2 linked regions of the Luteibacter rhizovicinus DSM 16549 genome follow. The protein of the gene in region 2 interacts with the protein of the main gene of each other region in a pairwise test. Links are inferred from orthologs where the notes say so. Each region holds a gene or a part of one and is shown on either strand. Other genes may lie near its edges.

Region 1 (4,708 bases), 1.2 Mb from region 2 along the record:
GCCGGACGGGTCAGGCCGATCTCGCCGCCCTCCTTCACCGGGGTCTTCGACTGGCCGAACTGGATGCCGACGTACTGGTCGCCGAGCAGGCCGCTGGTGAAGATCGTGGCCACGGAATCCTGGGGGATGTCCTTGTGCCGGTCGTCGATCGACAGGGTGACCTTGGCCTCTTCCTTGCCGGGAACGAGCTCGATCGCCTGCACCGAACCGACACGCACGCCGGCGATCTTCACCGGGGCGCGGTTCTTCAGCTGGCCGATATTGGCGAAGTGGGTCTCCACCGTGTAGCTGGAGCCCTGGCTGGCATTGGCGACCGAGGTGGTCTGGGTGGCCAGGTAAGCGAGGGCGGCAAAGCCCAGCACGATGAACAGGCCGGTGCCGAAGGCATAGGAACGTCTCTGGGTCACGGCGCGATCCTCGAACGGGTAAAGAAGGAAGGGACAGTCATGGCGGGTCTCCGGTGCCTCAGATCAGGAACGAGGTGAGGACGAAGTCCAGCGCCAGGATGGCGATGGACGAAGCGACCACCGTGCGGGTCGTCGCATAGGCGACGCCTTCGCTGGTGGGCGGCGTGGTGTAGCCCTGGAACACCGCGATCAGGGAGACCACGATGCCGAAGGCGATGGATTTGAGCAGCACGCCGTCGATGATGTCTTTATGGACATCCACGGTGGCGGTCATGTTCGACCAGAAGGTGCCGTTGTCGATGCCGAGCCAGGTCACCCCGACCAGGTGGCCGCCGAACACGCCCATGGCACAGAACACCACCGCGAGCAGGGGCAAGGCGATCACGCCGGCCAGGAAGCGAGGCGCGATGACGTAGGCGATCGGATCGACCGCCATCATTTCCATGGCGTCGAGCTGGTCGGTCGCGCGCATCAGGCCGATCTCGGCCGTGACCGAGGTACCGGCGCGGCCGGCGAACAGCAGCGCGGTCACCACCGGCCCGAGTTCGCGGTAGATCGCGATCGCGACCACCGTACCGGTGGCCGAGGTGCCGCCGAAGATCGAAAGTACGTCGTACAGCTGCAGCCCGAGCACCATGCCGACGAACAGGCCGCAGGTCATCACGATGGTCAGGCTCATCGCGCCGACGAACCAGATCTGCCGGATCGTCTCGCGACCGTGGCGGAAGCTGCGCGGGATCGCCGCGAGAATCGTCAGCAGGAAGATGCCGCAGGCACCGATCTGGCTGAGGCTGCGAACGACGACATTGTCATTGCTTGCCGTCGTCATGCCTTGCCTCCTGGAAAACCGAGCGCCGTGGCGTAATCGCCGGCGGGATACTGGAACGGGACCGGGCCGTCGATCTGGCCACCGAAGAACTGCGCGGTCCACGGCGAGCCATCGCTGGCCAGCGTGGCCGGCGCACCCTGGGCCACGACCTTGCCGTTGGCGATGAGGTACACGTGATCGGCCACTTTCTGCACCGCGGCCAGCTCGTGCGCCACCAGCACCGAGGTGATGCCGAGGGTGTGGTTGAGCGTGCGGATGAGCAGCAGCACCTGGTTGAGCGAGATCGGATCCAGGCCGACGAAGGGCTCGTCGTAAAGGATCAATGCGGGATCGAAAACGATCGCACGGGCCAGGGCCACGCGCCGGGCCATGCCGCCGGACAGCTCGGTCGGCGACAGCCGCGCGGCGCCACGCAGGCCGACCGCCTCGAGCTTGTTGAGCACGATGTTACGGATCAGCTCTTCCGGCAGCTCGGTGTGCTGACGCAGCGGGAAGGCCACGTTCTCGAAGACGTCGAAGTCGGTGAGCAGGGCCGAGTTCTGGAAAAGGTAGCCGATCCGCTCGCGCAGCCCGAACAGCTTCTCGCGGCTGAGCGAGGGCACGTTCTCGCCGTCCACCTCGATCGTGCCCGCATCCCCGCGCATCTGCCCGGTGATGTGCTTGAGCAAGGTGGTCTTGCCCGTGCCGCTGGGACCCATGATCGCGGTGACTTTGCCGCGTGGGATATCCAGGTCGAGCTTGTCGAAGATGGTCTTGCCGTTGAGGACCGTAGTCAGTCCGCGTACGCGGACGATGGCGTCGTCGGTCATGGTGCGAGAAGCTCCTCGATCAGCGCCTCGTGGCGGCGAGCCGACGCAGGCGTGCGCTGGCGGACGGCGCGAACGATCGCCTGGAGGTCCGCCAGGGCGTCCTCGAAGCGGTCGTTGACGATGATGTAGTCGAACTCATGCGCGTGGGCGATTTCCTCGCGCGAATTGAACAGGCGGCGCTCGATCACCTCGGGCGCGTCCGAGCCGCGGCCGCGCAGGCGGCGCTCCAGCTCCACGCGCGAGGGCGGCAGGATGAAGACACTCACGCAATCGGGCTTGCCCTTGCGGACCTGGCGCGCGCCCTGCCAGTCGATCTCGAGGAGCACGTCGGCACCCTCGCAGAGCTTGCTTTCGACCACGGTACGCGAGGTGCCATAGAGGTTGCCGTGGACCTCGGCATGCTCGAGGAAGATGCCGTCGGCGATCTCGGCCTCGAAATCGACGCGCTCCACGAAGAAGTAGTGGCGTCCGTACTGCTCGCCCACGCGCGGTGGTCGCGTCGTATGCGAAATGGACAGCGAGATGTCCGGCTCACGCTCGAGCAAGGCATTGACCAGCGTGGATTTTCCGGCTCCCGAAGGCGCGGCGACCACGAACAGCGTGCCGTCGATCATTCGTGGATGTCTCGTAGGGAGTGCATGACCTCTCCGGGAACCGGGCAAAACGAGATTGTAGCGAAATTCTGCCCTCTCCCGGCTTTCGCCGGGGCTTCAGCCGCGGTGGGTAGCTGGGCCATCGCGTTCGGAGGTGACGCTATGTGACAGGTCGTGTCCGGAAGTGTCGCTACACGTCGTCACAGATGAAATCTGTGCACAAGTTCGCAGTTCTGATATGCGCCGTCTTATTTTCTTCACATTTATCCGAATTCGCGTCTCACGGTCGTTGGCACAGCATTTGCTCTATCGCTTCCTCGTACAGGGGGACCCGCCTCATTGGCATCCAACCGTCTAAATCCAACGTGGCTCAAGGGGAGCCGCGACGGCCTGTCGCACCCAAAATTCAGGAAATCGCCGTTTTGAATAGAGTTTTTCGGATCGTCTGGAATCGCGCACTTAACCAGTTCGTGGTCGCCTCTGAACTCTGCCGTTCGCGCGCCAAGGGCGCACGCTCCATCGGCGGCGCCTCCATGATCGCGACCACCAAGGGCCGCCTGGCGGCCGGCGTGATGCTCGCCCTGGCCGGGACCACCGGCGCCTTCGCGCACACGACGTCCATCGGTTACACGAATTCGGGCAACAACTCGCTGTCGTTCTACTACGGCACCTACCATCTGTCCGACGAAGCGACGTACACGGAAGGCTCGCTGCACCTCACCTCGACGGCCGGCTTCAACCAGACCGTCTCGTTCAACATCCTGACCGGGACCAAGCCCGCAGGGCTGGTCGACGGCGACACGAACTTCTTCTCGGACGGCACCAAGCTCATCGGTACGCCGAACCAGGTGATCGCGAACTGGCAGGGCGTGACCTTCAATAACCTGGTGCACGGTACCTACACCTTCACCTATATCCCCATCGCCAACCCGACCCAGGTCTGGGCACCGATCGACAACGTGATCCTCTCCAGCACGATCACGATCATCAATGCCGACCTCAGCACGGCACCGCACGTGGTGGCCGGCCAGGTCGTCGACCAGACCTATGCGATCGACCCGCTGATCATGGACGGCGGCATGGTGAAGAACACCGCCGACGGCACCATGAGCCAGATGGTCAGCATCACGAACAACAACGGCACGTTCGACACCAACGGCCACGACCTCACGCTGACCGGCGAGATGGACGGGCGCGGCGCCCTCATCAAGCAGGGCGAAGGCACGCTCAACCTGCGCGGCGACAACACCTCGGTCGGTGAAATCGATCTCAACGGCGGCGCCATCAACGTCCTTTCGGACGCTGCGCTGGGCGATACCAGCAACGATCTCAAGTTCAACGGCGGCGCACTACAGTGGGGCGCCGGTTTCGATCTCAACAGCGGTCGCAACGTGACGCTCGGCGCGGGCGGCGGCACGCTCGACCTGCAGACGTACAACAGCAACGTCGGCAATGTCATCTCGGGCACCGGCTCGCTGACCAAGACCGGTACCGGCACACTCACGCTGTCTGGTGCGAACACCTACACCGGTGACACGCATGTCGCCGGGGGCGACCTGATCATCGCCAGCAACGGGAAGCTCGGTACCGGCGTGCTGAACGTCGACACCGGCTCGGCCGTCACGATGAACAACGCCACGCAGACCGTGGCGGGCCTCGCTGGCGCAGGCAATGTCGATCTCGAAGGCACGACGCTGACCCTCAACGGCAACGGCGCTTCGACCACGTACGGCGGCGTGCTTTCCGGTACCGGCGGTCTGATCAAGAACGGCAGCAGCACGCAGGTCCTGACGGGCAGCAACACCTACAGCGGCGGCACGACCGTCAACGACGGCACGCTTGCCTTCTCCAGCGATGCCAACCTCGGCAACGCGGCGGGCAGCCTGACCCTCAACGGCGGCACGCTCGAAGCGAGCGGTACCGGTAGCACGGCACGCGACATCCACGTGGCTGGCGGCGCCATCGCCGTGGACGCCGGTCAGCAGCTGACCTCGACCGGAAGCGTCAGTGGTACCGGTGGACTGATCAAGAACGGTGACGGCACCCTGGTCGTCAACGGCGTCGCCTCGC
Region 2 (6,029 bases):
TCGCGCTCGGCATGCTTTTCGTCACCCTCTTCGCGGGTACGCCGGGCTGGGCGAAGATCTACAACGGCCAGCGCCTCGGCATGATGCCGTGGTCGCCGTCGGAGAACGCCGGATACAACGGCGTCATGTCCAACCTCATGCAGTTTCATCTGCAGGCCTCGCGCAACAAACCCAAGGACGACCCCAAGGCCGCCCTCCAACTCATCGGCGACAACGACGCTGCGTTACGTGAGCACATGGCGCAGGCCGCGCAGCACACCCGGCAACCGCCGGACATCGTCATCATCCAGAGCGAATCGTTTTTCGATCCGTCCGCGGTGAACGGCTACGACGCGGATGTCGCGCCCAACCTGCATCGCCTCACGCAGCAAGGCAGTGGTGGCGGCCTGCACGTGCCGACCTTCGGTGGCGGCACCATCCGCACCGAGTTCGAAGTACTGACAGGCCTTTCACTGCGCTACTTCGGCAACATGCGTTATCCGTACCTGGACCTGCACAACCAGGTGGTGCCGAGCATGGTGCGTGCCCTGCGTTCGCATGGCTACGACACGGTCGCCGTGCACGGGCACAACCCGAATTTCTGGAATCGCCCGGCGGCCTTCAAGGCGATCGGCTTCGACCGCTTCGTCTCGCGTGACGGCTTCCCCGCGGACGCGAAGAACGACGGCACGTACATGGCCGATAGCGCCATGACCGACGAGATCATGGCGCAGTTGCCGGATGCCGGACCGTCCCGCCTGGTCTTCGCGATCAGCATCGAGGCGCATGGTCCTTACGATGGCTCCGACAACACGAATGTCGCCGAGCGCGATGCCATTCCCGTCCCCGCCGGCGTCGAAGGCAAGGACAAGATCGAGTGGCAGAACTACGTCTATCACATGCATCACGCGGACGCCGAACTCGGCCGCCTTGCCGATCTGCTGGCCAGGCGTGAACGCCCGACCATCCTGCTGTTCTACGGCGACCACCTTCCGGCACTGACCAACACGTACAACCACGCCGGCTTCCGCGACGGCCAGCCGTTCGATACGCAGATGGTCCCGTGGGTGCTGGTAGACGCACACAACGACGGCCCCCCGCCGGTCCACGGCGACATGGCGTCATGGATGCTTCCGGGTCTCGTGCTGGAGCGCGCCGGCATTCACGACGACGCGTATTTCGCCCTCACCCAGGTACTCGGCGGCCAGCTCGCCGCGCTCACCCGCTCGCCGGATGCCAACACGGCTGCGGAAGACGCGAACACGAAGCTGACCGATACAGCGATGGGCAATGTCGCCCTGCTTCGCCTGAAGAACAAACTCGATCCCCTGCTCGCCCGCTACGCGCTGCCCGACGCAGGCATCGATGTCGCTCGCCAGCCAGGCGATGCCGAACATGACGCCGAGGCGGGCGCGGGCCAATAGCTTTCCTCAGCGCTTGCGTTGGGGTGTGAGGCGCAGAGCCTTCGGTGCCCACCCTCGCTGGGGGCTCGAGGCAAAGAGCCTTCGGTGCCCACCCTCGCTGCTCAGACAGGTCCTCCGCGTTTCGTACCGGAAAGGCCGCTAACGCGGCCCATGTTCTTACTTGGCCTTCGGCCGCTCCACTTGTGCGGAACTCGCCTCGAGGGTGGGCACCGAAGACTCTTCTCATCCTTGAGGTGCGTGCGGGTCGAGCCGACGAAGCAACGCCGCTTTGGCTGCTGGCTCGTCGCTAGCGCCATCGCCATCGGCATCGCCAAACGGTGACTCGGCGCGCTAGTCGCGATCGTCCGCGCGAGACAGCGCGAGACAGCGCAGCGTCGCTGAATGAGTTCACCGAGCCGGAGTGGATGTACCCGCACGACTGCCGTAGTGGCCCGCTTCGGCGACCGCACCCACGGCTCGCCGTCCCGCTAACCGTATCGTCGTGAGAGACCTTGGTGTCCACCCTCGAGGCGAGTTCCGCACAAGTGGAGCGGCCGTAGGCCAGATAGGCACACGGGCCGCGTCAGCGGCCTTTCCTATACGGAACGCGGAGGACCTGTCTGAGCAGCGAGGGTGGACACCAAGGTCTCCCCGCGAGACGCCCAAGTGTACGGAGCGATGGCGAAGCCGAGCCGCCCCACGAGGTCGACGAGCGAGCCCGCGAACGAAGCACGGCACGTACGCCCGGACATGCGCGAAGAAGCCAAAAAAAAGACCCCGCTTGCGCGGGGCCTTTCGTGTAGCAAGCCAGGTGGCTGGACTTAGAAGTCCATACCGCCCATGCCGCCCATGCCACCGCCACCACCGCCATGGCCGTGGCCGTCGTCCTTCTTCGGCACTTCCGTCACGGCCGCTTCGGTCGTGATGATCGAGCCGGCAACCGACGCGGCGAACTGCAGTGCCGAGCGGGTGACCTTGGTCGGGTCCAGGATGCCGAAGGCGATCATGTCGCCGAACTCACCGGTCGCCGCGTTGTAACCGTAGTTACCTTCGCCAGCCTTGACCTGGTTGACGATGACCGAAGCCTCTTCACCGGCGTTGGTGACGATGGCGCGGAGCGGGGCTTCGAGCGTGCGACGGGTGATCGCGATGCCGAGGTCCTGGTCCGTGTTCTTGCCCTTCAGGCCTTCGAGCGCCTTCAGTGCACGGATCAGGGCGACGCCGCCGCCCGGGACCACGCCCTCTTCGACGGCTGCGCGCGTAGCGTGCAGGGCGTCTTCGACGCGGGCCTTCTTTTCCTTCATCTCGACTTCCGTCGCGGCGCCGACCTTGATGACGGCAACGCCGCCGGCAAGCTTGGCAACACGCTCCTGCAGCTTCTCGCGGTCGTAGTCCGAAGAGGTCTCTTCGATCTGCGCCTTGATCTGCTTGATGCGCGACTGGATGCCTTCGGCATCGCCGGCACCGTCGATGATCGTGGTGTTTTCCTTGGTGATCACGACGCGCTTGGCATGGCCAAGATCGGTGATCGTGGCCTTGTCGAGCGCCAGGCCGACTTCCTCGGAAATGACCGTGCCGCCGGTGAGGACAGCGATGTCTTCCAGGATGGCCTTGCGACGATCGCCGAAGCCCGGCGCCTTGACGGCGGCGACCTTGACGATGCCACGGATCGTGTTGACGACGAGGGTGGCCAGGGCTTCGCCCTCGACTTCCTCGGCAACGATCAGCAGCGGCTTGCCAGCCTTGGCGACAGCCTCGAGCACCGGCAGCAGCTCACGCACGTTCGAGATCTTCTTGTCGTGGATGAGGATGAACGGGTCGTCCAGCTCAACCTGCTGCGACTGCTGGTTGTTGATGAAGTACGGCGACAGGTAGCCGCGGTCGAACTGCATGCCTTCGACGACGTCGAGCTCGTTCTCGAGGCCCGAACCTTCTTCAACCGTGATCACGCCTTCCTTGCCGACCTTGCCCATCGCCGTGGCGATGATGTCACCGATGTTGGAATCGGAGTTGGCCGAGATCGTGCCGACCTGGGCGATCGCCTTGTCGTCGGCGGTCGGGTTGGACAGCTTCTTCAGTTCGGCAACGGCGGCGATGACAGCCTGGTCGATACCGCGCTTGAGGTCCATCGGGTTGATGCCGGCGGCAACAGCCTTGAGGCCTTCCTGGATGAATGCCTGGGCGAGGACGGTCGCGGTCGTGGTGCCGTCACCGGCGACGTCGGAGGTCTTCGAGGCGGCTTCCTTCACGATCTGCGCGCCGATGTTCTCGTACTTGTCGGCGAGTTCGATTTCCTTCGCGACCGAGACGCCGTCCTTGGTGACGGTCGGGACGCCGAAGCTCTTCTCGAGCACGACATTGCGGCCCTTCGGGCCCAGGGTGACCTTGACCGCGTTGGCGAGGGTGTTGACACCCTTCAGCATGCGGGCGCGGACGTCTTCGCCGAAGCGGACTTCTTTCGATGCCATGGTCTTTGAATCCTTAAATGATTAGTAAGTGAGATCGGGGGGAACGGGGCGAGCGAAAGCTCAGCCTTCCAGGACCGCCACGATGTCGTCTTCCTTCAGGAAGACCAGATCTTCGCCGTCGACCTTGATTTCCTGGCCGGCATACTTGCCGAACAGGACCACGTCGCCTTCCTTCACGCCCATCGGACGGAGCTGGCCACTGGCCAGGAGGAGGCCGGTACCGGCAGCGAGCACCTTGCCGCGGGTGGGCTTCTCGGTGGCGCTGTCCGGGATGACGATGCCACCGGCGGAAACGCGCTCTTCTTCGAGACGCTTGACGATGACGCGGTCGTGCAGCGGGCGCAGTTTGCTCATGACTTCTCCAAACATGTGTTTGACGGATAAGGAAAAAGGTCCACCCTGTTAGCACTTGATCAGGGTGAGTGCCAGAATTTTAGCCCTAAGCTTTCCTGATTCGGAAGAGCTGCGGATGGTCGACAGATGGCGGCGCCACGAAACCGTTCAAGGCCCCGGGTTCAAAAAAGGGCGCAAGAGGCCACAATCGACCCATGTCCGAACCCATCGTCGTCCTCATCGCCTGCCCGACGGGCGAACCCGCCGACACCCTCGCCCGCGCCATCGTCGAAGCGGGCCTCGCCGCCTGCGTGAACCGACTGCCCGGCGTGCGGTCCACTTACCGCTGGAAGGGCGAGGTCGTGACCGACGACGAAGACCTGCTGGTTGCAAAGACGACCCGCGAGGCCTTCGCGGCGCTGGAACGCTTCGTCCTGGCACACCATCCCTACGAGGTGCCGGAAATCGTCGCCCTGCCGGTCGTTGCCGGCCATGCCCCCTACCTGGCGTGGCTGGAAGCGAGTGTCGACGCAAGCTAACCCGGGTTCGCCCGGTCATAATGATCGACGCCCCACGCGCCTCGTCACCGCATCGCTCCACGGAGATCACCATGTCGTCGCTTCGCCGCCTTGCGCGGAACCTGGTCGCCGCGTTCGGCCTGTTGCTCGTTGCCCTGCCCGCATTCGCCCAGGGCGACGACGATCTGCTGCCCGTCACCGAGGCGTTTCACCTCACCACGGACGCCAGCCAGCCCGGCATGGTCAAGCTGCATTGGCGCATCGCGCCCGACTATTACCTCTATCGGGGCCGGATCAAGATCAAGGCGGCCGATGCCGGCGCGGTCTCGCTCGGTGAGCCGACCTTGCCGGATGGCCTGAAGAAGCACGACGAATACCTCGGCGACGTGGAGATCTACCACGGCGATATCGAAGCCAGCGTGCCGTACACGCTGCTCGCCGCCGGCACGACCACCCTGGCCCTCGACGTCCAGTACCAGGGTTGCCACGAAGTCGAGCCGAAGATCTGCTACCCGCCGAACACCGAGCACCTGAAGCTCACCATCGGTGGCGCCTCGACCATTCCGACGGGACCCGCTCCGACGGCCGCTGCCGCCACGCCACCCACTGGCGCGACCGCCGCCAATGGCGCCTCGCTGCTCGGCGCCCCGGCCGCGACCCCGGGCACCGATGCCGCCGCCCTGCCGGCCGAGCAGGCGTTCCGCTTCGAAGCCCTGGTCAAGTCACGCGACGCCCTGCTGCTGCGCTGGACCATGCCGAAGGACTACTACCTCTACCGCGACAAGACCGAGATCACGGTCGCCTCGCCCGCTGGTGTCACCACCGGTGAGCCGGAGTGGCCGAGCGGCGTCGCCCACCACGACGAACATTTCGGCGACACCATCGTCTATTTCGATCAGGTGGAGTTGCCCGTGCCGGTCAAGGGCGCGGCGGACGCAAAGACGACCGAACTCGAGGTCGCCTACCAGGGCTGCCTCGAGAACGGCATCTGCTATCCGGTAATGAAGCGTCATATCAGCGTCGACTTCGGCGCCGGTACGGCGACGGTCGGCGCCCCGGCCTCCGCCGCGCCCGCGACGGCCGCCGCCGTGAAGGACGTCGCGCCGACACCCCCGCCTCCGGGCCTCATGCCGAAGAACGAGGCGCCGCTCGGCTTCGTCGCCGCCATCGGCCTGGCGCTGCTCGGCGGCCTCGTGCTGAACCTGATGCCTTGCGTGCTGCCGGTGCTGTCGCTGAAGGCGATCACCGTGCTGGAGAGTGGCGAGAGCCAGGGAGCCGCCCGTCGGCACGCGCTCTGGTACACCGCCGGCGTGCTCGTCGCCTTTGCC

Evidence for each region. Proteins that work in one complex are often made in the same cells at the same time.
Region 1: the proteins of groL (region 2) and BJI69_RS09905 interact in binary tests that used the Escherichia coli proteins (3 or more experiments, as listed by UniProt). The link is inferred for Luteibacter rhizovicinus DSM 16549 from one-to-one orthologs.

What each region holds. Positions count from the first base shown.
Region 1 is NZ_CP017480.1:2,204,045-2,208,752, reverse strand. Bases 140-3,078 are described here. They hold BJI69_RS09905 (ABC transporter ATP-binding protein), read right to left. Parts: upstream 2,046-3,078; coding sequence 1,233-2,045; downstream 140-1,232. Other genes in these bases: BJI69_RS09895 (autotransporter-associated beta strand repeat-containing protein), read left to right, coding at 3,061-3,078; gmk (guanylate kinase), read right to left, coding at 2,042-2,659; mlaE (lipid asymmetry maintenance ABC transporter permease subunit MlaE), read right to left, coding at 466-1,236; mlaD (outer membrane lipid asymmetry maintenance protein MlaD), read right to left, coding at 140-407. In the rest of the region: more of mlaD, read right to left, coding at 1-139; more of BJI69_RS09895, read left to right, coding at 3,079-4,708. UniProt on the Escherichia coli protein: Part of the ABC transporter complex MlaFEDB, which is involved in a phospholipid transport pathway that maintains lipid asymmetry in the outer membrane by retrograde trafficking of phospholipids from the outer membrane to the inner membrane.
Region 2 is NZ_CP017480.1:971,906-977,934, forward strand. Bases 1,528-4,423 are described here. They hold groL (chaperonin GroEL), read right to left. Parts: upstream 3,851-4,423; coding sequence 2,204-3,850; downstream 1,528-2,203. Other genes in these bases: BJI69_RS04520 (co-chaperone GroES), read right to left, coding at 3,911-4,204; cutA (divalent-cation tolerance protein CutA), read left to right, coding at 4,399-4,423. Outside these bases: BJI69_RS04510 (LTA synthase family protein), read left to right, coding at 1-1,403; more of cutA, read left to right, coding at 4,424-4,722; BJI69_RS04530 (protein-disulfide reductase DsbD family protein), read left to right, coding at 4,794-6,029.